2 regions of the Microbacterium sp. NFH-22A-Y genome follow, and region 2 is predicted to be linked to the other one. Evidence: predicted binding sites of a transcription regulator. Region 2 holds the regulator's gene; the other holds the start of a gene.

Region 1 (14,241 bases), on a different contig from region 2:
TCGACGGCCGGTGGTCCGCGTCGGTCGCCGCGCTCGTCGCGAAGGACCGCAACCGTCCGAGCGTCATCCTGTACTCGATCGGCAACGAGATCCTCGAGCTGGCGACGCCGCACGGCGCGACGTGGAGCCGGCGCATCGCCGAGGAGTTCCGCCGTCTCGACCCGACCCGCTACGTCACCAACGGCATCAACGGTGTGATCGCGAACATGGAGCGGCTGCCGGAGATCCTCGGCGAGATCGCCGCGACCGACCCGAACACGATGATGGCCGGACTCGGCGCGCAGATGGCCGCCGCGAACGCGTCGGAGCTGATCACCCGCTCCACGGAGGAGTCGGCCGCCGTGCTCGACGTCGTCGGCTTCAACTACGGCGATGTCCGCTACGAGCTCGACGCGGAGCTGTTCCCCGACCGCATCATCGTCGGCTCGGAGACCTTCCCCGACCGCATCGCGCACCTGTGGGAGCAGGTGCGCCGGCTGCCGCACGTCATCGGCGACTTCACCTGGACCGGGTGGGACTACGTCGGCGAGGCCGGCATCGGTCGGGTGGAGTACACCGACGTCGACGGGTACCGCTCGACCGGCACGGCCGGGCCGTACCCGTATCTGCTCGCGCAGTGCGGCGACATCGATCTGACGGGGCGGCGCACCCCGGCATCCTTCTACCGGGAGATCGCGTTCGGGTTGCGCCGCGCGCCGGCGATCGCCGTGCACCGGCCCGCGCACCACGGCCGGCCGGTGGAGAAGACGCCCTGGTCGTGGGACGACGTCGTGTCGTCGTGGTCGTGGGCCGTCGAGGCGGGCGCGCCGGTGACGGTCGACGTGTACGCGGATGCCGAGGAGGTCGAGCTGCGTCTGGTCGACGCGGACGGCGACCGCCTGATCGGCCGGGCGCCGGTGGGCGACCCGCGGCCGCTCATCGCGCGGTTCGAGACGCACTACCGCCCGGGGCGGCTGGTGGCGATCGCGTGGCGGGGCGGGGCGGAGGTCGGTCGCACCGACCTGGTCACCGCGGGCGCGCTCGCGCTGCGCGTTCGTGCCGAACAGGATGCCGTGGACGCCGACGGCGGCCTGGCCCATCTCGTGATCGAGCTCGCGGATGCCGCTGAAGCCAGTGCCGATACCGGTGCGGACGGCGCCGTGGTGTGCGACCGCGACACGGAGGTGACGGTCCAGGTGACCGGCGCGGGCGAGTTGGCGGCGCTCGGGTCGAGCCGTGCGCGGACGACGGAGTCGTTCGCCGGTCCGTCGCGTCGCACGCACGACGGACGGGCGCTCGCCGTGGTGCGCGCCACGGGTGAGGGAGAGATCACGGTCACCGTGTCGGCGGAGGGATACGCCCCCGTCGTGCGGCGACTGGTCGCGCAGTCGCGGTAGGGAGTGTTGCGGGAACCTGCCTCTGCTAGCGCGAGCTCTCGGTGGAGCGGAGGGCATTGAGGCGCTCCTGAAGGCCGTACTTCACGGTCGGCCATTCCCCGTCGATGATCGAGTACACGACCGTGTCGCGGATGGTCCCGTTCTCGAAGACCGTGTGGTTGCGCAACACGCCGTCTTGCTTCGCGCCCAGTTTCTCGATCGCAGTGCGGGACTGTCGGTTGTGCCAGTGCGCGCGGAACTCGACCGCCCCGCAGCCCAGATCGTCGAACGCGCGACTCAGCAGCAACAGCTTGGCGGCGGGGTTGATCCCTGTCCCTTGCGCATTCCTGCCCAGCCACGTGCCTCCGATCTCCAGGCGTCGATTCGTCGGCTCGATGTTCAGGTACGACGTCATGCCGACGGCACGGTCGGAGGCGGCATCGATCACAGCCCACGGAACCATCGAGCCCTCGGCGTGCGCGGCGAGACGTTTCTCGATGGTCCCCGACATCTCGTCCGGCGAGGGGATGTGGGTGTACCAGGCTTCCCATACGTTGCCCACTCGAACGGCGTCGACCAGGTCGGCGCGATGCGCCGCGCTCAGCGGTTCCACACGCACGAACTCGTTGCCGAGAACTGGAGCGGCGAGGAAGTCCATTTTCCCATCGTATGGTTCCCGCTCACCTCGACATCGAGCCCCACCACTCTCGAACAACACGCCCGAGGCGCCCGCGACGCGCGGCGTCAGAAGGGTGGTGGCTCGGCCGGTGTGGCGGCTGTGGGGACGAATCTGACGAGGCTGGGTGGGCGGTCTTCGTAGTGTCGTCCGGTGGGTGAGGTCCATTGGAGGGTTCCGTGGCCGAGGTGTCGGACCTGCCAGGCGGTGTGGTGTTTGACGGTGTGGTGGCGGCGGCACAGGTGGGCGAGGTTGTCGGGGGCGGTGTGGCCGCCGTGGCTGGCGGGGGTGGTGTGGTCGTGGTCGCACCGGTGGGTGGGGCGGGTGCAGCCGGGGGTGCGGCAGCGTTCATCCCGTGCAGCCAGGTAGCGGCGGATTTCCGCGCTGGGTCGGTACCGGTCGACGGCGACGGGGATGCCGGTGGCCGGGTCGGTGAACACCCGATCCCAGCCGGGGGCGAGCCCTGCCAAGCGGCGGGCGATCGCGGGGTCGATGGGCCCGTACCCGGTGAGGAGGGCCGGGCCTCCGTCGGGGTCGCCGGCGAGGGTCAGAGCGGGGACCGTCACCTGGATCTGCGCCGTCACCGCTTCCGCTCCCGCGCCGGTGGCGCGGGTGGAGGCAGTGGCGGTCAGGAGCAGGTCGGTGAGGATGTCCGCACGCACCTGATCGAGCGTACGAGAGTCCTTCACGGCGGTTGCCGTGGTCGTGGTCGTGCAGGTCACGTCGGTGGGGCGGGCGGGGCCCGTGGCGGGCGCGCGACTGGTGATGAGCGTCTCGCCACGGCGGGTGTCGCTTGCGCCCCCGGCAGCAGTCGTGCGCACACCGGCGTCGTCGATCACCGTTCGCGGGCGGGAGGTGACATCCGCCTCACCGTCGCTGTCCTCGTCGGTCTGATCGAGGATCGCCCGACCCCGCGCGGTCAGGGTGTCGTGGATGGCATGGGCGAGGGGTGCGGGAAGGTCCGCGATGAGTCTGGCCATCCCGTCCTCCAACGGGAACAACCGCACCGAGCGTTCCTCATACGCGCGCTGCGCGGCCTCGGTGAACGCAGTCGGGTCGATGGTCGCGGCGATCGCCTTCGCCGCCGCAGTCATCCGCGCAGGCGACTCCGACCGGGCCGCCTCCAGAGCGAGGGTCTCGTACCGTCCCCGGTCTTCCTCGGTCGTCAACAGCGTGCCGGTGCGGCTGATCGCCCACGCATGAGCGGCATCGATCTCCCCGCCCGCCCACACCTCAAACGTCCGCGGGAACAGGGTCGTCAACAGGTACGCCTCCGACATCCGCCGTTGCACACCCCGATCCGACACCCGGAGCGCCATCGCGAGTTCCAACGCGACTTCCCGCAACGGCAGATCCGCATCCGACGCCCGCACCGACCCACCCCGCTGCTGCGCCTCCTGACGCAGCAACGCCGTCCGCTCCGCCACCAGCCCCACGGCATCGGCCAGGAGCCTCGCCTCCGCCGCCTGGGCTGCAGCCGCCCGACGACGCGCATCCACGACACCGGCCACCACGGCATCCAACCCGGGCCATCCAGGCTCAGCCGGGGACGACACCGAAGACGGCGGATCGATCAGCGCGTGCATCATCACCCCTGACCCGGCATCAACCGGAGGACAGGACCCGCAACAGAAGGTGGGCACGCGCGGGGTTTCTTCACCCCACTATAGAACAAACATTCGAAACACGCAAGAGCGACATCGATGCCGGACCCCGTGGGCTCGCGGCATCCGCCGCTTACCGCCGCGTCGGGTCGGGCAGTGAGATCGGCGTGGTCCCGGCGACCTCGTCGCTGAACTCCTCGGGCGCCACGACGGTCAGCGGTCGCGTCTCGTCGAGGGAGAGGGCGAAACGGCGCGACTCGTGGCGGTGCAGCCGGCCCGACCAGAGGAGCCAGCCGAACCCGATCGCGAAGGCGACCAGTGCCGCCGCGGCGCCGAGGAGGATGGCGGCGCGGGCGCCGTACTCCGCGGCGACCCAGCCGACGATCGGGGCGCCGATGGGTGTCCCGCCCATGAGGATCGCCATGTAGAGCGCCAGCACGCGGCCGCGCAGGGCCGGATCGGTCGTCGTCTGGACGTAGCCGTTGGCGGTGGTGAGCGTCGTGACGACGGCGAACCCGGTGAACATCAGCGTGAGGGCGTACAGCCAGTAGTCGGGCATGAAGGCCGACACGGTGCCCGCGACCGCGAACATCCCCGTGCCGACGATCACGAGGCGCATGCGCGCGCGATCGCGGCGCGCGGCCAGCAGGGCCCCCGCGAGCGAGCCGATGGCGAGGATCGAGCTGAGCAGGCCGTAGCCGTCGGCGTCACGACCGAACTCGAGCGCCATCGTCGAGGCGAAGATCGGGAAGTTCATGCCGAAGGCGCCGAGCAGGAACACCATGATGAACGTGACGACCAGGTCGGGGCGCCCGCCGACGTAGCGGAACCCGTCGGCCAGGCGCGACGCCCCCGGCGCCGTGATCCGCGGCACCAGCTCCTCGGAGCGGATCAGGCGCAGGGCCACGATCATCGCGAGGAAGGTGACGGCGTTCACGAGGAACACCCAGCCGGTGCCGACCGCGACGATCACGATGCCGGCGACGGCAGGCCCGATCATGCGGGCGCCGTTGAAGGATGCCGCATTCAGCGCGACCGCGTTCGAGGCGTTCTCGCGGTCGACCAGATCGGAGACGAACGCCTGCCGCGCCGGGTTGTCGAACGCGGCGACCAGTCCGAGCGCGAAGGCGAACACGTACATGAGCGGGAGCGTCATGACGCCGCTGAGGACCAGGATGCCGATGGTCGCGCCCAGCACCAGGAGCGATCCCTGCGTCACCATCAGCAGGCGGCGCCGCTCGAAGCGGTCCGCGACCCAGCCGGTGACGCTCACGAGCAGCAGCGGCGGGGCGAACTGCAGCGCCATCGTGACGCCCATGGCGCCCGCGTCGTTGTGCGTCAGCTGGGTGAGGACGACCCAGCTGAGCGCCGTGGCCTGCATCCATGCGCCGATGTTGGAGACGAGGGCGCCGATGAACCAGACGCGGTAGTTGAAGACGGAGAAGGAGCGGAACATCGCGGAGGAGCTCATCGCGCGGCCACCTCGCGCATCAGCTCGGCCGCGGCGCTCAGGAGGTCGCGCTGCTCGTCGGTGAGCTCGGACAGGGCCTGCTCGAGCCACGAGTCGCGGCGGCGCACCGTCTCGTCCACGACCGCGCGGCCGGTGTCGGTGAGCGCGATGTTCACTTTGCGGCGATCGTCCGCGTCGGCGGTGCGGGTGAGGTAGCCCGACTCCTCCAGCCCGTTCACGGTGCGGTTCATCGACGGCGCCGAGACCCGTTCACGGTCGGCGAGCTCGCCGAGGGTGTGCTGGCCGTGCACCGACAGGGCCGCGAGCACGGCGAACTGGCCGTCGCTCATCGTGTCGACCGCGCGCTGCGAGCGCAGACGTCGCGCGAGGCGGAAGGTCGCCATCCGCAGATCGGAGGCGGCGGTGGACAGTTCGGGTGCGGCGGGGGTGGTGTCGGTGCTCATTCCGATATTTAGCATAGCTCATTAGTCATGCTAAATATCCGCATCCTCCATCTCCTCCATCTCCTCGTCCCGCCGCCCCTCGCGCCCGAGGGGGATCGTCGCGAGCAGCCCGATCACGAGGAAGCCGGCGGCGGTGAAGGCCGACAACCGCGTGGCATCGGAGAACGCCGCCTTCGCGTCCTGCGCGATCGGAGCCGTCTCGGGGTTCGCGGCGAGGCCCGCGATCGTCCCGCCGGAGCTGTCGACGACGGCCGACACGATCTGATCCCGCTCCTGCGCGGGCAGCCCGCGCGCGTCGAGCGCGGAGGAGAGGATGCCGGCGGTGCCGGAGAACAGCACGGTGCCCAGGATCGCGATGCCGAGCGCCGACCCGACCTGCCGGGCCGTGGACTGCGTGCCCGATCCCTGGCCCGACAGCTCCACGGGCACGTCCTGGAGGATGACGCCCGTGAGCTGCGCGGTCGCCAGGCCGACGCCGAAGCCGTAGACGAACAGGGCCGGCAGCAGCCAGAGCCACGCCGCCTGCGTCCCGGCATCCCAGCCCACGACGAGCCCGGCCGCGGCGACGCCCACGATCTCGGCGACGAGGCCCGCACGCACGATCAGCACCGGGCTGATGCGGCCGCTGGACGCCCCGGCGAACCCGCTCGCGACGAACGAGCCGGCCGCCAGGGCGATGAGGATCAGTCCGGTCTGGAGGGCGTCGAAGCCCAGGACGAACTGCAGCCAGAGCGGCAGCGACAGGATGATGCCGAACTCGCCGAGGGCGACGACCAGCGCCGCGATGTTACCGCTGCGGAACGTCGCGATCGAGAACAGGCGCGGATCGAGCAGCGTCGGCCGGCCGCGTCGCGCCTGACGTCGCGACCACGTCACGAACGCGACGGCGGCGAGCGCGGCCAGGAGGAAGGCGAGGGGCACGGGGGACAGGGGGAGGGGCCAGCTCCAGCCGCCGACCGTGAAGGCGTCGTTCACCTCCCACCAGCCGAGGGTGCGCCCCTCGATGAGCCCGAAGACCAGGGCGCCGAACAGGACGACGGACAGCACGGCGCCGACGGCGTCGAGGGACGGCGCGTTCGCGGCGCGCGACTCCGCGACCGCCCACAGGACGCCGATCGCGATGATGATCCCGAGCGGGATGTTGATGCCGAAGGCCCATCGCCACGAGAACGAGGTGGTGAGCCAGCCGCCGAGCAGCGGGCCCACCGCCGCCATCCCGCCGATCGTCGACCCCCACACCGCGAACGCGATGCCGCGCTCGCGGCCGTGGAAGGTCGCGTTCAGCAGCGACAGGGTGCTCGGCAGCATCATCGCCCCGCCCACGCCCTGCACGAGCCGGGAGAGGATGAGCAGGTCGCCCGTCGGGGCGAGCGCCGCCGCGACCGACGAGCCCGCGAACAGCACGACGCCGATCAGCAGCAGCCGGCGCCGGCCGATGCGGTCGGCCAGCGACCCGAACAGCAGCAGCAGTGAGGCGAAGACGAGGGTGTAGGCCTCCTGCACCCACTGCACCTGTGTCGACGAGATGACCAGATCGGTGACGATGGCGGGGATCGCGACGTTGACGATCGTCGAATCCACGATGATGAGCGCGACGGCGAGGCTGATGAAGACCAGACCGAACCACCGACGAGACGTGACGTCCTTCATGAATGGCTAGCTTATCTAGCTATCTGGCGAATCCCAACCCCTAGACTCGCACCATGGCAGCGGCGCGGCGCGAAGAACGCTCGTTCACCGATTCCCACGGCATCCGCATCGTCTTCGATGTCTACGTGCCGGGGCCCGACGATCCCGTCGCCCGCGGCGTGGTGCAGCTGCTGCACGGCGTCGGGGAGCACGCCGGACGCTACGCGCACGTCGCGGCGGCCCTGACCGCGGCGGGCTACATCGTCTACGCCGACGACCACCGCGGACACGGCCGCACCGGCATGGCGCAGCACGACGGCGACGCCCGCCGGCTCGGCCGGCTCGGACCCGGCGGCCTGCGCGCCGCCGAGGCCGCGTGCGCTCAGCTCACCGGCATCATCCGCGACGAGAACCCCGACCTGCCGCTCATCCTGATCGGCCATTCCTGGGGCTCCTTCCTCGCCCAGATGCTGCTGAACCACCACCCCGAGGCCTACGACGCCGTCGTGCTCACCGGCTCGGCGCTGCGCTGGCCGGGATCGCTCAACTCGGGTGACCTCAACGCGCCGTGGAAGGCTCCGGATGCCCTGGGCTCCGAGTGGCTGTCCTCCGACCTGGCCGTCGGCCGTGCCTTCCTGGACGACCCGCTGACCACGTCGGAGCCGCTGGCCAGGCTCTTCGGCCCGATCGACACCCTGCGGCTCATCGGCAAGCCGGCGAAGAACCTCCCGCGCGACGTCCCCGTGCTGCTCATGGTCGGCCGCGACGACACCGTTGGCGGACCCCGCAGCATCCACCGCCTCGCCGACGCCTACCGCACCCGCTCGGGGCTCACCGACGTCACGACGCTGATCTACCCGGACGTGCGGCACGAGGTCTTCAACGACGTCACCCGCGAGGACGTCATCGCCGATCTGCGGGCGTGGCTCGACCGGCGCTTCCCCGCGCGCGGCTGAGGACACCGTCGGGCGCGGACCTCGTACGCTGGAGACATGCACGGGGAATACAAGGTTCCGGGCGGCAAGCTCGTCGTCGTCGATCTCGAGGTCGACAACGGGCGCATCGCCGACTTCCACCTCGCCGGAGACTTCTTCCTCGAGCCCGACGACGCCCTCGCCGACATCGATGCGGCCGTCACGGGCCTTGCTGTCGAGACGGATGCCGCGGGCATCGCCGCCGCCGTCCGCGGGGCCCTGCCCGAGGGGGCGCAGCTGCTGGGGTTCACCCCGGAGGCGGTCGGCACCGCCGTGCGGCGCGCGCTCGTGACGGCGCCCGGCTGGCGCGACTTCCGGTGGGAGGTCGTGCACGAGAAGGCCGTCTCGCCGGCGATGAACCTCGCCCTCGACGAGGTGCTCACCACCCGGGTCGGCGACGGCCGCCGCACCCCGACGCTGCGCATCTGGGAGTGGGACCAGTCCGCGGTCGTCATCGGGTCGTTCCAGTCGTACCGCAACGAGGTCGACCCGGAGGGCGCCGCCCGCCACGGTTTCGACGTCGTCCGGCGCATCTCGGGCGGCGGCGCGATGCTCATGGCGGCGGGCTCGATCGTGACCTACTCGCTCTACGTCCCGGCATCCCTGGTCGCGGGTCTGACTTTCGCCGACTCGTACGCCTTCCTCGACGACTGGGTGCTGCAGGCGCTGCGCTCGCTCGGCATCGACGCGACCTACCAGCCGCTCAACGACATCGCCTCGCCCTCGGGCAAGATCGGCGGCGCCGCGCAGAAGCGGCTCGCCAACGGCGGCGTGCTGCACCATGCGACGCTGTCGTACGACATGGACGGTCAGGTCATGACCGAGGTGCTGCGCATCGGCCGCGAGAAGCTGAGCGACAAGGGCACGGTGTCGGCGGCGAAGCGCGTCGATCCTCTCCGCAGCCAGACCGGGCTTCCGCGCGAGGCGATCATCGAACGGTTCGTGCAGACCTTCTCCACGCTCTACGGAGCCGAGCCCGGACGTATCACCGAAGAGGAATACGCCGAGGCGGAGGCGCTGGTCGCCGAGAAGTTCTCGACCGACGCGTGGCTGCAGCGGGTGCCGTGACGGCCGCCGAGCCGGGCACGGTCGAGATCCAGCCGGGCACGGTCGAGATCCATCGGGGCGACAACCTGGCGCTCGCGCGGGCGCTGCCGGATGCCGCCTTCACCCTGATCTACCTCGATCCGCCGTTCAACACCGGGCGGCGGCAGGGCAAGGCCATCGAGTCCGCCGACCGCGACGGCGTGCGCGGGGAGGTCAAGGCGGGCTTCCGGGGCACCAGCTACGCGCGCCTGCGCGGCGACCTGCGCCGCTACGACGACCGCTTCGACGACTACTGGGACTTCCTCGAGCCGCGCCTGCGGGAAGCCTGGCGGCTGCTGGCCGACGACGGCACCCTGTACCTGCACCTCGACTACCGCGAGGCCCACTACGCGAAGGTGCTGCTGGACGCCCTCTTCGGGCGGGAGTGCTTCCTCAACGAGCTGATCTGGGCGTACGACTACGGGGCCAAGAGCCGGCGGCGCTGGCCGACGAAGCACGACACGATCCTCGTCTACGTCAAGGACCCGAAGTCCTACGTCTTCGACGCGGAGGCGGTCGACCGCGAGCCCTACATGGCCCCCGGACTGGTCACCCCCGAGAAGGCCGCGCGCGGCAAGCTGCCGACCGACGTCTGGTGGCACACGATCGTCCCGACGAGCGGGCGCGAGAAGACCGGCTACCCCACGCAGAAGCCGGAGGGCATCCTGCGGCGCATCGTGCAGGCGTCCAGCCGTCCCGGCGACCGCGTCCTCGACCTGTTCGCCGGCAGCGGCACGACCGGCGCGGTGTGCGCCGCGCTCGGACGCCACGCCGTGCTCGTCGACGACAATCCGGAGGCGATCGCCGTCATGCGCCGCCGCATCCCCGGGGCGTCCGTGATCGGCGACGACTGAGGGCGGGCGTGCCATGATCGGTGGCGTGCACGACGATCCCGAGACCACCCTGTCCGCCGGACGCGTTCGCGGACGCTGGCGGGTCGACGCCGACGGGACGCGGTCGGCCGCCTTCCTCGGCATCCCCTTCGCCGAGCCGCCCGTCGGCGACCTGCGCTTCGCGGCGCCGGTGCGCGCCGCGGCGTGGGACGGGGTGCGCGACGCGGGCGTCTTCGGCGCCACCGCGCAGCGCGGCGACCCGGGCATCACGCTGATCCCCGAGCCGAGCATCCCCGGATCGTCGACGCTGAACGTCAACGTCTTCACCCCCGATCCCGGCGCGGCCGGGCTCCCCGTGCTGGTGTGGATCCACGGCGGCGGGTTCTTCTCCGGATCGCCGGCCAGCCCCTGGTACGACGGACGCCGCTTCACGCGCGACGGCGTCGTCACGGTCACGATCTCGTACCGCCTCGGGGTCGACGGCTTCGGTGCGATCGCGGGTGCCCCCTCCAACCGCGGCGTGCGCGACTGGCTGGCCGCTCTGGAGTGGGTCCAGGAGAACGTCGCCGCGTTCGGGGGAGATCCCGCGCGGGTCACGATCGCGGGACAGTCGGCCGGCGGCGGTGCGGTGCTGACCCTTCTCGGGATGCCGGCGGCGCAGCACCTGTTCCATCGGGCGTGGTCGATGTCGGCGGCGCTCGGCGACGTCGCCCCGGAGCGTGCGCGGGCGTTGACCGCCGGGATCGCGCGCGCCGCGGGCGTGACGGCCGATCGCGACGGTCTCGCGTCGATCGACGAGGAGCGCCTCCTGGCCCTGCAGAAGCAGGCGACGGCGATCGATCCCCGGGCCGTCGGTGCCCTGCTGAGCGAGGGGCTCTCGCTCGGTCCCGAGATCGACGGCGACCTGCTGACCCGGCCCACCGGCGAGGCGCTGGCCGCGGGGGTCGGCGCCGACAAGCCGCTCGTGCTCGGCACGACCGACGACGAGTTCACGATGGCGCTGGCGGGTGCCGCGCGCACGCTCCGCTGGGTGCCGCGGGCCATCGTGCTCGGCCGGCTGGGCCTCGGTCGTGAGCGGCGGCGCGCGTACCTGGCGGCCAATGCCGACGTGGCCGCCCGCGGCACCGCGCGGATCGCGGGCCGCTACGTGACCGACCGGATGTTCCGGCTGCGCAACGTCGAGCTCGCCGACCGGCGGGGCGCGGCGCCGACGTGGATGTACCGGTTCTCGTGGCCCTCGGGCGTCTTCGGCTTCGCCGAGCACTGCCTCGACGTGCCGTTCTTCTTCGACTGCCTCGACGCCGAGCAGGTCGAGCCCCTGGCCGGCCCCCACCCGCCGCAGGGGCTCGCGGATGCCGTGCACGCCGATGCCGTGGGGTTCGTGGCGGGCGGCGAGCCGGCGTGGGCGCGCTGGGGGAGCGACGGCACCGCCCGCGTGTACGACGTGCCGGTCGCCGACCGCGCCGGCGCCTACGCGTCGCTCGCGCCGCTGCGCTGACCGCGCCCGCCGTCGTCGATGCCGTCCGGCGGTGACAGCAGCGTGAACAGGGCCTCGATGGGAACGCTCATGTCGACCTCCCGATCGACGAGCCACTGCAGCTGCATGCCGTCGGCCAGCGCCTGCACCATGCGGGCCAGCGTCTCGGCGTCGACGCGGTCGCTGACACGGCCGTCGGCCTGACCGGCCCGCACGGCGTCGCCGAGGACCTCGCGCAGCGCGGCGCTGCGCTGGAGGAAGAACCCGTGGGCGGGATGCCCGGCGTCGGTGGCGTCGACGGCGAGGCGCGAGAACAGCTGCACGAGACCCGGCACGTCCCTGTTGTGGCGCACGAGCGCGAGGAACTCGTCGCGCATCTCGTCCAGCGGGGTGGGACCGGACGCGGGGCGCCAGGAGAGGGCGTCGGCCTCGTCGCGCTTGCGGAGGATCTCGGTGAAGAGCTCCTCCTTCGAGTCGAAGTAGTGCAGCAGCCCCGCCTGGCTCAGTCCCACGGCGTCGGCGATCGCCTTCACCGACGCGCCGCCGTAGCCCTCCCGCGCGATGACCTCCAGGGCACTGCTGAGGATCTCCTCGCGCTTGGCGAGGCCCTTGGCGTAGGAGCCCCGTCGTTCGGGGCGCTGCGGCGACATGGCGTCCAGTAAACACCACCTTGACCGCCAAAACCGAGTGACATATGGTTTTCGTGGAGGCCCCCATGACCGACATCACCGCATCCGACCTCACGCTCGAGGAGAAGGCATCGCTGACCAGCGGAGCCGACTTCTGGACCACGAGGGCGATCGACCGCGTCGGACTGCCGTCGGTCATGATGACCGACGGGCCGCACGGACTGCGCAAGCAGCAGGGGGCGACCGACCACCTGGGTCTGGCGCAGAGCGTGCCGGCGACGTGCTTCCCGCCGGCCGTGGGCCTCGGGTCGTCCTGGGATGCCGCGCTCGCCGAGCGCATCGGCGTCGCCCTCGGCGTGGAGTCCGCGATCGAGGACGTCGCGGTCATCCTCGGACCGGGAGTCAACATCAAGCGCTCGCCGCTGTGCGGGCGCAACTTCGAGTACGTCTCGGAAGACCCGCTGGTGTCCGGTGTGATCGGTGCGGCGCTGGTGCGCGGCATTCAGTCGCAGGGCGTCGGCTCGTCGCTCAAGCACTTCGCCGCCAACAACCAGGAGTTCGACCGCATGCGCGCGAGCTCCGACATCGACCCGCGGCCGTTGCGCGAGATCTACCTGCGCGCGTTCCAGCGGATCGTCACTGACGAGCAGCCGTGGACCGTGATGTGCTCCTACAACCGCATCAACGGCGTGTACGCCTCGGAGGACCCGTGGCTGCTCACGCAGGTGCTCCGCGACGAGTGGGGCTTCGCGGGCCTGGTCGTCAGCGACTGGGGCGCCGTGAACGACCGCGTCGTCGGCCTTCCCGCGGGCCTCGACCTGGAGATGCCCTCCAGCGGCGGCCGCACCGACGCCCAGCTCGTCGCGGCGGTGCGCGGTGGCGCGCTCCCCGAGGAGAAGCTCGACCTCGCCGCCGATCGCGTGCTCGAGCTCGTCCGGCGGGCCCGGCGGCGTCCGGCCGCGGCGGGACCGCTCGACGTCGACGCGCACCACGCGCTGGCCCGCGAGGCCGCCGCCCGCTCGATCGTGCTGCTGCGCAACGACGACCGCGGCGGGGCGGGCGCGCTGCTGCCCCTCGACCGCGGCGCCGCGATCGCGGTCATCGGCGAGTTCGCGCGCACGCCGCGCTATCAGGGCGCCGGGTCGTCGCTGATCAACCCCACCCGCCTGGACACGGCGCTCGAGGAGATGCGGCTGCTCGCCGACGGCGACGTCGCCTTCGCCCCCGGCTTCACCCTGGACGGCACGGGGGACGGCGAGGCGCTGCGCGCCGAGGCCGTGGCCGCCGCCGCGGCGGCCGAGGTCGCCGTGGTGTTCCTGGGGCTTCCGGCGGCCCAGGAGTCGGAGGGCTTCGACCGCGAGAGCCTCGATCTGCCGGAGGCCCAGCTCGCGCTGCTGGCGGCCGTGCGGGAGGCGAACCCGAACGTGGTCGTCGTCCTCTCCAACGGCGGCGTGGTCGCGCTCCCCTTCCGCGACGAGGTGCCCGCGATCGTCGAGGCCTGGCTGCTCGGCCAGGCGGGCGGCGGCGGCACCGCCGACGTCCTGTTCGGCGTCGTGAACCCGTCGGCCAAGCTCACCGAGACCATCCCGCTGCGCATCGAGGACACCCCCGCCTTCGGCAACTTCCCCGGCGAGTTCGGCCACGTCCGCTACGGCGAGGGGATCCTCGTCGGCTACCGCTGGTACGACGCGCGGGCGCTCGAGGTCGCCTATCCGTTCGGGCACGGCCTGTCCTACACGACCTTCGCCTACGGCGACGCGGTGGCCGCCGTCACGGACGCGGGCGACGTCGAGGTGAGGGTGCCCGTCACCAACACCGGAACGGTCGCCGGCCGCGAGGTCGTGCAGGTGTACGCCGGTCCGCTCCGGTCCGTCGTGCAGCGCGCGCCGCGCGAGCTGCGCGGCTTCGCGGCCGTCGAGGTCGCCCCCGGGCAGACGCGGGATGCCGTGGTCACGGTGCGCCGCGACGACCTGGCCTACTGGGACGTCCGCGTCGACCGCTTCGTCGTCGAGGGCGGCGCCTACCGCGTCGAGGTCGCCGCGTCGAGCCGCGACGTGCGCGCCG
Region 2 (14,241 bases):
AACACGCTCTACTACCTCGTCGGCTACCTGCCGCTCGTCTACATCGGCGGTCTCGCCCTCGCCCTCGCCCTCAACGTGCCGCTGCGCGGTCGCAACATCCTGCGCGGTGTGTACTTCCTTCCCGTCGTGACGAGCTGGATCGTGGTCGCCCTGGTGTGGCGCTGGCTCCTCAACCCGTCCGTCGGCATCGTCAACGCGACCCTCGCGGTGTTCGGCATCGACGGGCCCGGTTGGTGGACCGACCCGGCGTGGTCGATGCCCTCGATCATCCTGGCCTCGGCGTGGAAGGACCTCGGGTTCGTCATGATCATCCTGCTCGCCGGGCTCCAGGCCATCCCGCAGGAGATGTACGAGGCCGCGAAGGTGGACGGCGCGGGCCCGTGGCGGCGCTTGTTCAACGTGACCCTGCCGTTGCTGTCGCCCTCGACGTTCTTCGTCGTCGTGATCTCGCTGATCAACGGCTTCCAGGTCTTCGACCAGGTCTACGCGATGACCGGCGGCGGTCCGGCGGGCTCGAGCACCGTCGTCGTGCAGCAGATCTACGACCTGACGTTCCGCTACGGCGCCGCCGGTGAGGCCTCGGCCCTGTCGTGGATGCTGTTCATCCTCGTGCTCGGCGTCACCGTCGTGCAGATCGTCGGCCAGAAGAAGTGGGTGACCTATGCGTGAGAAGACCCAGCGCGCCCTCCTGGCCGCGGTGCTGATCGCCGGCGCTGTCGTGATGTTCTTCCCGTTCCTGTGGACGCTGTCGACGTCGTTCTCGCCGGGCGCCGGCCTGGACGCGACGCCCCGCCTCATCCCGGAGGAGCCGTCGTTCTCCGCGTATCAGACGCTGTTCGCGGAACTGCCGTTCGCCCGCATCATCGCCAACTCCCTCGGTCTGGCCGTCGCCACCGCGCTGCTCCAGCTGATCACCAGCTCGCTCGCGGCCTACGCCTTCAGTCGTCTGCCCTTCCGTGGGCGCTCCGTGGTGTTCGCGGTGTACCTCGCGACGATGATGATCCCCATCCAGGTGCTCATCGTGCCACTGTTCGTGCAGATGCGAGACCTCGGCCTCGTCGACACCTATCTCGGTGTGCTGCTGCCGGGCGTCGCGAGCGCATTCGGCGTGTTCCTGCTCCGGCAGGCGATGAACGCCGTGCCGCGCGAGCTGGACGAGGCCGCGACCCTCGACGGCGCGGGCCACTTCCGCATCTTCGGCACGGTCGTGCTGCCGCTGGTGGGGCCGACGCTCGCGACGCTGGCCGTGTTCTCGTTCATGAACAGCTGGAACGGCTTCCTGTGGCCGCTCATCATCCTGCGCTCGGCCGAGCTCAAGACCCTGCCGCTGGCGCTCGCCGGGCTGCAGGGCCAGTACACGACCCAGTGGGACGTGATGATGGCGGGCTCGGTCGTCAGCATCCTCCCGATGCTGGCCATCTATCTGTTCGCTCAGCGCTACGTCATCCAGGGCGTCGCCTCCAGCGGCATCAAGTAAGACCCGCACGACCTCACCTCGCACACCCGTATCGAAGGAGATATCGCATGAACCGCACAGCACCCATCGCCGGGATCGGCGTCCTCGCCGTCGCCGGCCTCGCCCTCGCCGGATGCTCCGGCTCCGGCTCGCCCGCCGCGGGGGGAGACGTGACCATCACGTACTCGAACTTCATCTCGGCCGGCGGCAACGAGAAGAACCTGCAGGCGATCGTCGACGCCTTCGAGAAGGAGAACCCCGGCATCACCGTCGAGGTGAAGACGCTGCCCTACACCGACTACTTCACGGCGCTGCAGACCGACCTGGCCGGCGGCACGGCGGCGGACGTGTTCGACATCGAGTTCGCGAACTACGCCGCGTATCAGAAGAGCGGCGTCCTCGCCGCGCTGGACGGCGTGGACACGAGCGTCTACCAGGCCTCGCTCGTCGACGCCTACGCCACCGACGGCACCTCGTACGCGCTGCCGAGCTCCTTCTCCAACGTCGTGCTGTTCTACAACGCCGACCTGTTCGATGCCGCGGGTCTCGCGTACCCGACCGCCGACTGGACGTGGGCGGACGAGAAGGCCGCCGCCGAGAAGCTCACCGACGCGGGCGCCGGGGTGTGGGGCGACTACCAGCCCATCTCGTACCACGAGTTCTACAAGGCCGTCGCCCAGGCGGGTGGGCAGTTCCTCACCGCCGACGGCAAGGTCGGCTTCAACAGCCCGGAGGGCATCGCCGCCGCCACCTGGCTCGTCGGCAAGAGCGGCACGACCATGCCGACGGCCGAGCAGGGTGCGGGCACCCCCGACTTCGACAGCAAGCTGTTCGCGGACGGGAAGCTGGCGATGTGGCACAGCGGCATCTGGATGTTCGGGGGCCTGGCCGACGCCGGCATCTCCTGGGACATCGCCGTCGAGCCGGGTGACACGCAGCACGCGAGCGCGCTGTTCTCCAACGCCGTGGGCGTGTCTGCGGGCACGAAGAACAAGGAGGCGGCCACGAAGTTCGCCGAGTTCCTCACGAGCTCGAAGACGACCGTCGACACGCGTCTGACGGCCGGCTGGGAGCTCCCGCCGATCGCCGACCAGACGGCGCTGTCCGCCTACCTCGACATCACCCCGCCGGCCAACCGCCAGGCCGTGTTCGACTCGCTCGAGGAGGTCGCGCTCGCGCCGTCGATCGGCGACGGCCAGGCCGAGATGCAGGACATCGTCACCGAGGAGCTGACCGAGGCCGCCGCCGGCCGCAAGACGGTCGAAGCGGCCCTCGCCGACGCCGAGAAGCGCATCACGCCCCTCCTCGGCTGACATCCCTTCTGGTCGGGGCGGGTCCGCCCGCCCCGACCACCGCGACTCCCACGGAACGGACCCATGACCACCACACCCCGCGTCGCGCTCGACGCCCTCCTCGACCGCTCCCGCGCCGTCATCACCTCGTTGCAGGAACCCAACGGCGCCTACCCGGCGTCGCCGTCGTTCTCGGCGTACCGCGGGTACTGCTGGTTCCGCGACGGCTCGTTCATCGCCGACGGCGCCTCCGCCGCGGGCGAGGCGGCCTCCGCCTCGGCGTTCCATGACTGGTGCGCGATGGTCGTCGCCCGCTACGCCGACCGCATCCGCGACATCGTCGAAGCGGCGGATGCGGGCACCCCGCTGCCCGACGAAGAGATGCTGCCCGCCCGTTTCACCTTCGACGGCGGACTGGGCTCGGACGACTGGTGGGACTTCCAGCTCGACGGCTACGGCACGTGGCTCTGGGCCGCGGCCACTCACTGCGACCGACACGGCATCGACCCCACGCGGTGGGCGGATGCCGCCGCGCTCACCGTCGACTACCTTCTGAGCTCGTGGGCGCGCCCCTGCTACGACTGGTGGGAGGAGCACGACGAGGCCGTGCACGCCTCGACGCTCGGGTGCATCGCCGCGGGCCTGCGTGCGGCGGCCGACGCCGGACTGGTCACGGGGGAGCGCGCCGAGCGGGCCCGCGCGGGAGCGGCGGAGGTCACCGCCCGTCTCACGCGGGACGCCGTGGTCGACGGGCACCTCGTGAAGTGGATCGGCTCGGATGCCGTGGACGGCAGCCTCAGTGCGCTCCTCGCACCGCTGGGTGTGATCGATGCGCGTTCCGCACTGGGGGCGGGGACCCTCCGCGCGGTGTCGGAGCAGCTGGAGGTCGAGGGCGGGGTATACCGCTTCCGCGCCGACACGTTCTTCGGCGGCGGACGGTGGCCGCTCCTGTCGTGCTTCCTCGGTCTCGCCTACGCGGCGGCGGGCGAGCGCGACGAGGCCCTGCGCCTCCTGGAATGGGCCGCGTCGACCGCCACCGCGGAGGGGATGCTGCCCGAGCAGGTCGACGGGCATCTGCTCGCGCCCGGGTACCGCCAGGAGTGGCTCGAGCGATGGGGGCCGGTCGCGACCCCGCTGCTGTGGAGTCATGCGATGGTGCTGCGCCTGGCCGTCGAGCTGGGTGTCGACCGGGGGGAGCTCGCAGCATGATCCGTCATCGTCCCTCCGGGTCCGGGCATCCCTACTCCGACGACACCGAGCAGCGCAGTCCGGTGCAGCCGGTGGCGGGCGAGCCGCTGCGCCTCGGCGTGCGCACGTCGGGAGACATCGACGCGGTCACGGTCGAGCTGCGGGTGGACGGCGCCGACGCGGTGATCCTCCCGCTCGCGCGCGTCGCCCGGTCGTCGCGCGGACAGGCCGTCGACGGCGGGCACCTCGCCTCGGCCCAGGCGCGCACCGCGCGGGCCGCGGGCGGATGGCAGGTGGAGCTTCAGGCTCCGCCGGCCGGCAGCGTGCTGCGCTACCGGTTCGCCGCCGCCGGCACCGACCGCGGCGGCTCCACCCGCTGGTTCGAGACCCGGGTCGCGGCGTGGCGCGACGCGGATGCCGCGGCGCTCGCGGTCGAGGGGACCGCCGTGGACGTCGTGCCGGGCACGCTCCAGGTGCTCGACGACGGCGAGCGGATCCACCGCCTGCGCTTCGCCCTCCCGCTCGCGCCGGGGGAGCACGTCACCGGATTCGGTGAACGCTACGACGCGCTCGATCACCGCGGGGCGCAGTTGGACGCCGTCGTGTTCGAGCAGTACAAGAGCCAGGGGGCGCACCGGCGCACCTACCTGCCCATGCCGTTCGCGCACGTCGTGGGCGGCGCCGGCTGGGGGCTGCACGTGCGCACGTCGCGTCGCGTGTGGTTCGACATCGGAGAGCAGGTCTCCGATCGCCTGGTGATCGAGGCCGACGTGGATGCCGCCTCCGGCGCGCCGGCCGCACTCTCGCTCGCCCTGTACACGGGCGATCCCACGACCGTGCTCGACGCCTTCCTCGCGGAGACCGGACGCCCCCGCGTCCTTCCGGACTGGGTGTTCGGGCTGTGGGCCAGTGGCAACGAGTGGAACACGCAGGCCGAGGTGGAGCGCCAGATGGCGCTCCACCGTGAGCACGACATCCCCGTGCGCAACGTGGTGATCGAGGCATGGAGCGACGAGAAGAGCTTCACGATCTTCCGCGACGCGCAGTACGCGGTGCGCGAGGACGGCGGCCCGATGCGCTTGGCCGACTTCACCTTCCCCGCTGACGGCGCCTGGCCCGACCCGAAGGGCATGGTCGACGCGCTGCATGCGCACGACGTGCGTGTGCACCTGTGGCAGATCCCGCTGCTCAAGCTCCGCCCGCATCCCACCGGCCAGGCGGCCGCGGACGCGCGCGCCGCGCTCGCTGAGGGCGTCGTCATCCGGGAGAGCGCTCCGGACGGGACGCTGCGGCCGTACCGCAACCGCGGGTGGTGGTTCCCGCTCTCGCTCATGCCCGACCTCACCGACGAGCGTGCCGCCGCGTGGTGGACCGAGAAGCGCCGCTACCTCGTGGAGGAGGTCGGCATCGACGGCTTCAAGACCGACGGCGGCGAGCACGCGTGGGGCGAGGATCTCGTCTACCTCGACGGCTCGTCCGGCGACGTCGCCAACAACCGCTTCCCCGTGGCGTACGCCGCCGCGTACGGTCGGCTGCTGGAGTCGGCGGGCAAGGCTCCCGTCACCTTCAGTCGCGCCGGCTTCACCGGCTCACCCGCGCACGGGGCGTACTGGGCGGGAGACGAGAACTCCACGTGGGAGGCGTTCCGCTGGTCGATGTTCGCGGGGCTCTCCGCGGCATCCTGCGGGATCGTCTACTGGGGCTGGGACATCGCGGGCTTTTCCGGTCCCATCCCCGACGCGGAACTGTACGTGCGGGCGATGGCGGCGAGCGTGTTCGTGCCGATCATGCAGTACCACTCCGAGTTCAACCACCACCGGCTGCCCTCCAACGACCGCACGCCGTGGAACATCGCCGAGCGGACGGGCGACGAGGCGGTGATCCCCGAGGTGCGCGCGCTCGTCCGGCTGCGCGAGCGCCTCGTGCCGTACCTCGCCGAGGCGGCGGCGCGCGCCGTCTCCTCGTCGGTGCCGATGATGCGCCCCCTGTACTTCGACCACCCGACCGATGCGGCCGTGTGGCGGCATCCGCTGCAGTGGATGCTGGGCAGCGACCTGCTCGTCGCCCCCGTGCTCGAGCCCGGGGCGCGGGAGTGGCCGGTGTACCTGCCGTCCGGATCGTGGGTCGAGGCGCGCACCGGCGCGGCGCTGACCGGCGGACGCGTGGTCACCGTCGACGTGTCGGCGCGGGACGCCGTCCCGGTGTTCGTCCGCGCCGAGGCGTGGGTCGCCTTGGCGCCGGTCCTCGCACCGGAGCGGGAGCCGCACCGCGACGAGGACTGAGGCCGTCTCTCACGCGGTGGGCTCGTCGGCGGCTGCCTCGTCCGTGCGGTGAGCCCACCGGTGGGCCACGCGGCGGCGCAGCGCCACGGCGCGCTGCGAGGCGCCGGCGAGCCAGCCCGCTCCGACGAGGACGAGGGCCACGATGAGCACCACCACGGCCGTGCCCACGGCGCCGGCGAGGAGCCGGTCGTAGATCGCGAGCGCCGCGGCGGAGGAGAAGTCCGCCTGCGTCGCGGAGGACGCCACCCACGGGCGGCCGACCCCCGCGGCGATCAGCAGGATCGCCGACCCGATCCCCGCGGCGATGCCCGCCCGGGCGAGAGCGGCGGCGCGGCGTCGCGCGAGCACGACCCCGCCGATGAACAGCACGGCCGTGACCACCGGCATCCACCCGCCGAGAGCGACGCCGAAGGCGTAGCCCGTCCGGATCGCCGAAAGGGTGTCACCCGAACCGATGATCACGACGTGGTCGACTTCGGGGATGAACGGAGCCAGCGGAGCGCCCTGCGCGACGAGGCGCTCTTCGACGGCCGCGACGATCGCGCCGATCTGGATGCCGAGGCCGTCGGCCGTCTGCACGACGACGCCGCCGCCGTCGGAGGTCGCCGCGACGGTCAGCGCCCGATGGGAGCGGCGGACGACCTGCTCCCAGACGGTGCTGAACGCGTCCGAGCGCACGGCGTCGGCCACGGCGACGTGCACGAGCTGCTGCAGCGCCGTCGCCGCCGGGCCTTCCAGGCGCCGCAGCGCCTGCGCCGCGCGGTCGCCCATGCCGAGGTCGATCAGGCCGTCGATGACCGTGCCGGTCAGCGCCGCCGTGTCGAGCCGCTCATCGATCGCCGTCGTCGATGCCGCGATCACGGCGTCCTGGACCTCGACGGCCTGCGACAGCGGCGCGAGGGTGGCCGTGAACGCGTCCTCGTCCACGAGCTGCGTCCGCGCCCATCCGCTGACGATCGACAGGGGCAGCAGGACCGCCGCGACGACGATCACCGCCGTCGACGCCACCCCGCGCGCGGTGGCCATCCTCAGACGGCGCGCAGAACCGCGACGACGCGGCCGAGCACCACGGCGTCGTCGCCGAGGATCGGTTCGAACGCGGAGTTGCGGGGGAGCAGCCACGTGTGGCCGTCGCGCTGGCGGAAGGTTTTGACGGTGGCCTCGCCGTCGAGCATCGCCGCCACGATCTCGCCGTTGTCCGCCGTCGGCTGCGAGCGCACCACGACCCAGTCGCCGTCGCAGATGGCGGCGTCGATCATCGACTCGCCGCTGACCTTGAGCATGAACAGGTCGCCCTTGCCCACGAGCTGTCGCGGCAGCGGGAAGATCTCCTCGACCTGCTGATCGGCGGTGATCGGCACGCCGGCGGCGATGCGGCCCACGAGCGGCACGAGGGCGGCATCGCCGAGGGCGGGCGCGAGGTCGGCGGGGTTCTCCGCGGCCGCGCCGGGCAGGTCGATGAGCACCTCCATCGCGCGGGTCTTGCCCGCGTCGCGGCGCAGGTAGCCGCTGAGCTCCAGCTGGTTGAGCTGATGGGTCACGCTCGACAGCGACTTCAGTCCGACGGCATCGCCGATCTCGCGCATGCTCGGCGGGTAGCCGTGGCGGGCGATGGAGGTCTGGATCACCTCGAGGATCTTCAGCTGCTTGTCGCTGAGGCTCTTCCGCCTGCGTGTCTGAGGCTTCTCGGCCATGTCGCGCGCTCCTTCGATCGCGTCCCCCCGAAGGCGTGGCCTTCGAATGTCGGAGGTAGGTGATGGGGTCGTCTTGTCGAAACCGTATCCGGTTTTCGCAGCCTCGACCGGCACGCGCCCGCGTGTCGCCTTCGATTCATCTGCGAGAACCATGTGCTTGACACCCGAACACCATCGAAGATACATTCGGAAGAGAGATTCGCATCCGGCCCTCCCGGCCGAGGATCGGATGCGAATCTCTCGACACCCGGAGACACCCGTCCTGAGGAGGAACCCATGACCACGATCGACATCCTCGGCGCCTCGCCCCGCGGCCGTCTCGTCGCGGCGACCCCGATGACGACTGTCCGCGCGACGAACGCCCGCACGACGAACGCCCCGACGCGACTGCGTCTCACGGCACGGGGTCGGCGGGTCCTCGCGCTGCTCGCCTCCGTGCCCGCGGTGATCGCCCTCAGCATCGCGATCCTGTCCGGTGGTGGCGCGCTCGCCTCGAACGAGAACGGCTCCGGGGTCTCCTTCGCCCACGTCACGGTGCAGCCCGGTGACACGCTCTGGTCGATCGCGCACGCCGTCGCGCCCGATGCCGATCCGCGCGACGTGGTCGACGCGATCATGCGGCTGAACGCGCTGCCGTCGGGAAGCCTCGACATCGGCCAGAGCGTCGCGATCCCGGCGGAGTACAGCGCCGGGCGCTGATGCTCCCGGCGCCGGGAGCCCTCTCGGGGCGCCGCGCCGTGCAGTGCGCCGTCTACGATGTTCAGGGTGAGCGTCCGACTCGATGACCTTCCCCTCCGCGACGATCTGCGCGGGCTGACACCCTACGGGGCGCCCCAGGCGCCGCTGCCGGTGGCGCTGAACGTCAACGAGAACACCCACCCGGTGCCGGAGGACGTCGCCGACGACATCCTCGACAGCGTCGCGCGCGCGCTGCGCGAGGTGAACCGGTACCCCGACCGGGAGTTCACGGCTCTGCGCGAGGGATTCGCGGAGTATCTGGGTCACGGCCTGTCGGCGGCTCAGATCTGGGCCGCCAACGGGTCGAACGAGGTCCTCCAGCACCTGCTGCAGGCCTTCGGAGGTCCGGGACGCACCGCCTTCGGCTTCGCTCCCACCTACTCGATGTACCCGCTGCTGACGCGGGCGACGGGGGCGACCTACGCGCACGGCACCCGGGGCGTCGACTACACCCTCGCCCCGGAGGACGCCGCCGCCCAGATCGAGCGCGCCCAGCCGGACATCGTCTTCCTCTGCGCGCCGAACAACCCGACCGGCACCCCGCTCGGCCTCGACGTCATCGAGGCGGTGTACGACGCGGCGCCCGGCATCGTGATCGTCGACGAGGCGTACCAGGAGTTCGCGCCGCGCGATTCGCGCTCGGCGCTCACGCTCCTGCCCGATCGTCCGCGTCTGGTGGTGTCGCGCACCATGAGCAAGGCCTTCGCGTTCGCGGGTGCCCGTGTCGGCTATCTCGCCGCCGACCCCGCCGTGATCGACGCCCTGCGCCTGGTGCGCCTCCCGTACCACCTCAGCGCGCTCACCCAGGCCGCCGCGACCGCGGCGCTGCGGCACGCGCCCGCGATGCTCGCGATGGTCGACGACATCGTCGGTCAGCGCGACCGCATCTCGGCGACCCTCGACGCGCTCGGCTACCGCCCGTTCGAGAGCTGGACGAACTTCGTCCTCTTCGCGGGCGTGGAGGACCCGGCCGCCACGTGGCAGGCCCTCTACGACCGGGGCGTCCTCATCCGCGACGTCGGCATCCCGCACAGCCTGCGGGTGACGGCCGGCACCGAGGAGGAGTCGACCGCGTTCCTCGACGCGCTCGCCTCGCTGGGCCCGGGTGGAGCCACCGCGCGGTAGCACGCGCCGGTAACACGCGGAAGCGGTCGCGCGGGCGCTCGGTAGACTCGGCGCATGAGTACTTCTGCCCCCCGCATCGCCTCCCTCCGGCGCGCGACGAGCGAGTCCACGATCGAGCTCGAGCTCGATCTCGACGGGTCGGGGCAGAGCCGCATCGACACGACGGTCCCGTTCTTCGATCACCTGCTCACCGCGTTCGCGAAGCACTCGCTCACCGATCTGACCGTGCGCGCCTCCGGCGACACCCACATCGACGCCCACCACACCGTCGAGGACACGGCGATCGTGCTCGGCCAGGCGATCCGGCAGGCGCTGGGCGACAAGAGCGGCATCTCGCGCTACGGCGACGCGCTCGTGCCGCTCGACGAGGCGCTCGCGCAGGCCGTCGTGGACATCAGCGGACGGCCCTACCTCGTGCACACGGGGGAGCCCGTCGGCTTCGAGCACCACCTCATCGGCGGCCACTTCACCGGCTCGCTCGTGCGCCACACCTTCGAGGCGCTGGCCTTCAACGCCGGGCTCACAGTGCACGTGACGGTCCTCGGCGGGCGGGACCCCCACCACATCGCCGAGGCGGAGTACAAGGCGTTCGCCCGGGCGTTCCGCCAGGCGAAGGCGCAGGATCCGCTCGTGCACGGCATCCCCAGTACGAAGGGAGCCCTGTGACGGACGGCGACGCGCAGGTCGGCACGCGACCGCTGGTCGCGGTGCTGGACTACGGATCCGGCAACGTCCATTCCGCCGTCAAGGCGCTCGTCGCCGCCGGGGCGGACGCGCGGCTGACGGCGGATCGCGGGCTGATCCAGGATGCCGCGGGCCTCGTGGTGCCCGGAGTCGGCGCCTTCCGTGCCGTGATGGACGCGCTGCGCGCGACCCGCGGCGACGAGATCATCGAGCGGCGCCTCGCCGGCGGCCTGCCCGTGCTGGGGATCTGCGTCGGCATGCAGGTGCTGTTCGAGCACGGGGTGGAGCGCGGCGAGGAGACCGAGGGGCTCGGCGAGTGGCCGGGCGCGGTCACCGAACTCGACGCCCCGGTGCTGCCGCACATGGGATGGAACACGGTGCGCGCGGGGGAGGGGACGACGCTGTTCCGCGGCATCGAGCACGAGCGGTTCTACTTCGTGCACTCCTATGCGGCGCAGCACTGGACGCTGGAGGTCACGCGGCCGTTCCGTGAGCCGGCGCTCACCTGGTGCGACTACGGCTCGCCGTTCCTCGCGGCGGTCGAGAACGGTCCGCTGTCGGCGACCCAGTTCCACCCCGAGAAGAGCGGCGAAGCCGGCATCCGTCTGCTCGGCAACTGGATCTCGGCGTTGCCGTCGGCCCGGTAGTCTCTCTGCTTGTGTGTCACCGTGTCCGCAGTGCGCGGTCACTGAACCCCTTCCTGGAGCCATGAACGATTTCGCGTCGACCCCTGAACTGATCCTGCTTCCCGCCGTGGACGTCGCCGACGGCAAGGCCGTGCGCCTCACGCAGGGCGAGGCCGGCACCGAGACCAGCTACGGCGATCCCGTCGAGGCGGCCCTCACCTGGGCCCGCGACGGTGCGCAGTGGATCCACCTCGTCGACCTCGACGCCGCCTTCGGCCGTGGCAGCAACGCCGCCGTGCTCCGCAAGGTCATCAAGCAGCTCAAGGGTGTGCAGGTCGAGCTGTCCGGCGGCATCCGCGACGACGCCACGCTCGAGGCGGCGCTGGACTCCGGTGCGGCGCGCATCAACCTCGGCACGGCGGCGCTGGAGAACCCCGAATGGGCGGCCGACGTCATCGGCCGCTACGGCGACGCGATCGCGGTCGGCCTCGACGTGCGCGGGACCACCCTCGCGGCGCGCGGCTGGACGCGCGACGGCGGCGACCTCTGGCAGGTGCTCGAGCGCCTCGAGGACGCCGGCTGCAGCCGCTACGTCGTCACCGACGTCACCAAGGACGGCACGCTCAAGGGACCGAACCTGGAGCTGCTGCGCGAGGTCACGGCGCGCACGGTCAAGCCGGTGGTCGCATCCGGCGGCATCTCCAACCTCGACGACATCGCCGCGCTGCGCGAGCTCGTGCCGCTCGGCGTCGAGGGCGCCATCGTGGGCAAGGCCCTGTACGCGGGCGCGTTCACGCTCGCCGAGGCGCTGGATGTCGCCGCAGGCTGAACGGCCCGGGGACGGCGCGGGAGGCCACTCCTGCGCCGCCGACTCGGCGGGCGTGCCCTGGGAGGGGCGCTCGTTCGAGGCGAACCCGCACGCCGGTGACGACGGATCGGCCGATCCCGCGCTGCTGGCGGCACTGACCGCGTTCCGCGACGGCAGCGGCGACGCGGTCGCCGTCGTCGACGCCTACCGCTCGGCTCGGCTGCTCATCCCCCTGGTCGCCGAGGCGGGGGAGGTCGGCGTCGCACCGTCGGGCCACCTCGTCGACAAGACGCAGGAGCTCTCGATCGTGACCGTCGCGGGACCGGACGGGCGCACGGTGCTGCCGGTGTTCACGTCCGTCGCGACGATGGCCGCGTGGGACCCGAAGGCGCGGCCGGTGCCGGCCGACGGCATCCGCACCGCGCTGTCGGCCGCGGCCGACGACACCGACCTGATCGTGATCGACCCGGCATCCGCGACCGAGTTCGTGCTGCGCCGACCCGCCGTGTGGGCGATCGGTCAGGCGCTGCCGTGGGAGCCCGCCCACCTGTCACCCGAGGTCATGGCCGGTCTGCACGCGTCGATCGGCGCCGAGCTCGGCGTGCTCGACCTCTCGGTGGCCAGCGGCGACCCGGAGGCGCGCCTGCGCGGACCGGAGCTGATCGTGCGCCTGCACCTCGTCGACGGTCTGGACCAGACGCAGCTCGACGCGATCCTGCAGCGCCTCGCCGCCCGCTGGGCGGCGGACGACCGCATCGCGGTGCTCGTCGACTCCCTGACGGTCAAGCTCGTCCGCGGCTGACCGTGTCGCCGGTCAGGTGACTGGGCCCGTCCACTTCTCGCCCGGTCCCTTGCCGATCGGATCGGGGATGACGGATGCCTCACGGAAGGCGAGCTGAAGGGAGCGCAGCCCGTCGCGCAGCGACCGCGCATGCATGTCGCTGATCTCCGGAGCGCCGGCGGTGATGAGACCCGCCAGGGCGTTGATGAGCTTGCGGGCCTCATCCAGGTCGAGCTGCGTGGCCGGGTCGTCGGCCAGTCCCGTCTTGACGGCCGCGGCGCTCATGAGATGCACGGCCGCCGTCGTGATCACCTCGACGGCCGGGACGTCGGCGATGTCGCGGCTCGCCGCCGCGGCGGCGCGCTCGCGCTCCTCCCATCGGGCGAGCCGTTCGGCCTCGTGGGGGTCGGGGGAGGAGGGAATCGTGTCCACGTGCTGCTCTCTGCTAGACTGTGCGGGCGCCGGAGTGTTCTGCTCCGGATCGAAAGAGGATCACATCCCACCCGCGCTTGCCGCTCCAGGCTACCGGGTCACGCACTCCGCCCCGTCCGACGGGGCCGCCACGACGGGATCCGTTGCGGGTGAGGGTGCAGGAACGAAGCCGACGTGCGCGTCGTGCGGGGTGGACGTGACGATCTTCCGCCCGAGACACATCCCTGTGTCCGGTGGCACCCACCCGTACGACTAAGGAGTTCCGCATCAGCGATCCCCGCACCAATGACCGCATCCGCGTTCCCGAGGTCCGCCTCGTCGGACCCGCGGGTGAGCAGGTCGGCGTCGTCCGCATCGAGGTCGCGCTGCGCCTCGCTCAGGAAGCAGATCTCGACCTCGTCGAGGTCGCCCCCAACTCGAAGCCGCCCGTGGTCAAGATCATGGACTACGGCAAGTTCAAGTACGAGGCCGCCCAGAAGGCCAAGGAAGCGCGTCGCAATCAGGCCAACACGGTCCTCAAGGAGGTCCGTTTCCGTCTGAAGATCGAGGCTCACGACTACACGACCAAGCTCAAGCGCGCCGAGGGCTTCCTGCAGTCGGGTGACAAGGTCAAGGCCATGATCCTCTTCCGCGGTCGCGAGCAGTCGCGTCCCGAGCAGGGTGTGCGTCTGCTGCGCAAGTTCGCCGAGGACGTCGCCGAGTACGGCACGGTCGAGTCGAACCCGACGATCGACGGTCGCAACATGGTCATGGTCATCGCCCCGCACAAGAACAAGTCCGAGGTCAAGACCGAGCAGAACGCCCAGCGTGCTGCCAACAAGGAGGCGGTGCGCCAGGCGCGCACGACCCCGGGCGCCGAGCCCGAGTCCGCCCCCGCCGAGACCGCTCCCGCGGAGTAGGTCGCCCGGCCCGCGGCCCCGCCGCGTCGGCCCCACGAGCTCCCGCCCCGCGGGAACCACAACGAAGGATAGAGACATGCCGAAGCAGAAGACCCACTCGGGTGCCAAGAAGCGCTTCAAGGTCACCGGTAGCGGGAAGATCAAGAAGCAGCAGGCGAACCTCCGCCACAACTTCGAGGGCAAGCCCACCAAGCGCACGCGCCGCCTGTCGGCCGACAAGATCCTGGCTCCCGGCG

The links. The regulator LexA, encoded in region 2, represses DNA repair genes until DNA is damaged. The targets are predictions, from matches to a motif close to TCGAACANNTGTTCGA.
Region 1: a site for LexA is predicted at 3,699-3,714, ahead of L0965_RS02260 (HNH endonuclease signature motif containing protein). Genes of this name have one in related genera too.

Annotation. Positions count from the first base shown of each region.
Region 1 covers NZ_JACBGF010000001.1:498,357-512,597, forward strand. Annotated here, with positions in the region: gene L0965_RS02250 (glycoside hydrolase family 2 TIM barrel-domain containing protein) at 1-1,376, shown strand, start outside; gene L0965_RS02255 (GNAT family N-acetyltransferase) at 1,402-2,013, opposite strand; gene L0965_RS02260 (HNH endonuclease signature motif containing protein) at 2,100-3,542, opposite strand; gene L0965_RS02265 (MFS transporter) at 3,769-5,091, opposite strand; gene L0965_RS02270 (MarR family winged helix-turn-helix transcriptional regulator) at 5,103-5,549, opposite strand; gene L0965_RS02275 (DHA2 family efflux MFS transporter permease subunit) at 5,580-7,199, opposite strand; gene L0965_RS02280 (alpha/beta hydrolase) at 7,253-8,134, shown strand; gene L0965_RS02285 (biotin/lipoate A/B protein ligase family protein) at 8,171-9,220, shown strand; gene L0965_RS02290 (site-specific DNA-methyltransferase) at 9,199-10,092, shown strand; gene L0965_RS02295 (carboxylesterase/lipase family protein) at 10,106-11,569, shown strand; gene L0965_RS02300 (TetR/AcrR family transcriptional regulator) at 11,542-12,198, opposite strand; gene L0965_RS02305 (glycoside hydrolase family 3 C-terminal domain-containing protein) at 12,264-14,241, shown strand, end outside.
Region 2 covers NZ_JACBGF010000004.1:85,234-99,474, forward strand. Annotated here, with positions in the region: gene L0965_RS15110 (carbohydrate ABC transporter permease) at 1-669, shown strand, start outside; gene L0965_RS15115 (carbohydrate ABC transporter permease) at 662-1,477, shown strand; gene L0965_RS15120 (sugar ABC transporter substrate-binding protein) at 1,525-2,769, shown strand; gene L0965_RS15125 (glycoside hydrolase family 15 protein) at 2,833-3,957, shown strand; gene L0965_RS15130 (TIM-barrel domain-containing protein) at 3,954-6,218, shown strand; gene L0965_RS15135 (hypothetical protein) at 6,228-7,244, opposite strand; gene lexA (transcriptional repressor LexA) at 7,247-7,912, opposite strand; gene L0965_RS15145 (LysM peptidoglycan-binding domain-containing protein) at 8,189-8,611, shown strand; gene L0965_RS15150 (histidinol-phosphate transaminase) at 8,669-9,775, shown strand; gene hisB (imidazoleglycerol-phosphate dehydratase HisB) at 9,830-10,441, shown strand; gene hisH (imidazole glycerol phosphate synthase subunit HisH) at 10,438-11,106, shown strand; gene priA (bifunctional 1-(5-phosphoribosyl)-5-((5-phosphoribosylamino)methylideneamino)imidazole-4-carboxamide isomerase/phosphoribosylanthranilate isomerase PriA) at 11,168-11,914, shown strand; gene L0965_RS15170 (SseB family protein) at 11,898-12,695, shown strand; gene L0965_RS15175 (DUF1844 domain-containing protein) at 12,708-13,106, opposite strand; gene infC (translation initiation factor IF-3) at 13,340-14,005, shown strand; gene rpmI (50S ribosomal protein L35) at 14,082-14,241, shown strand, end outside.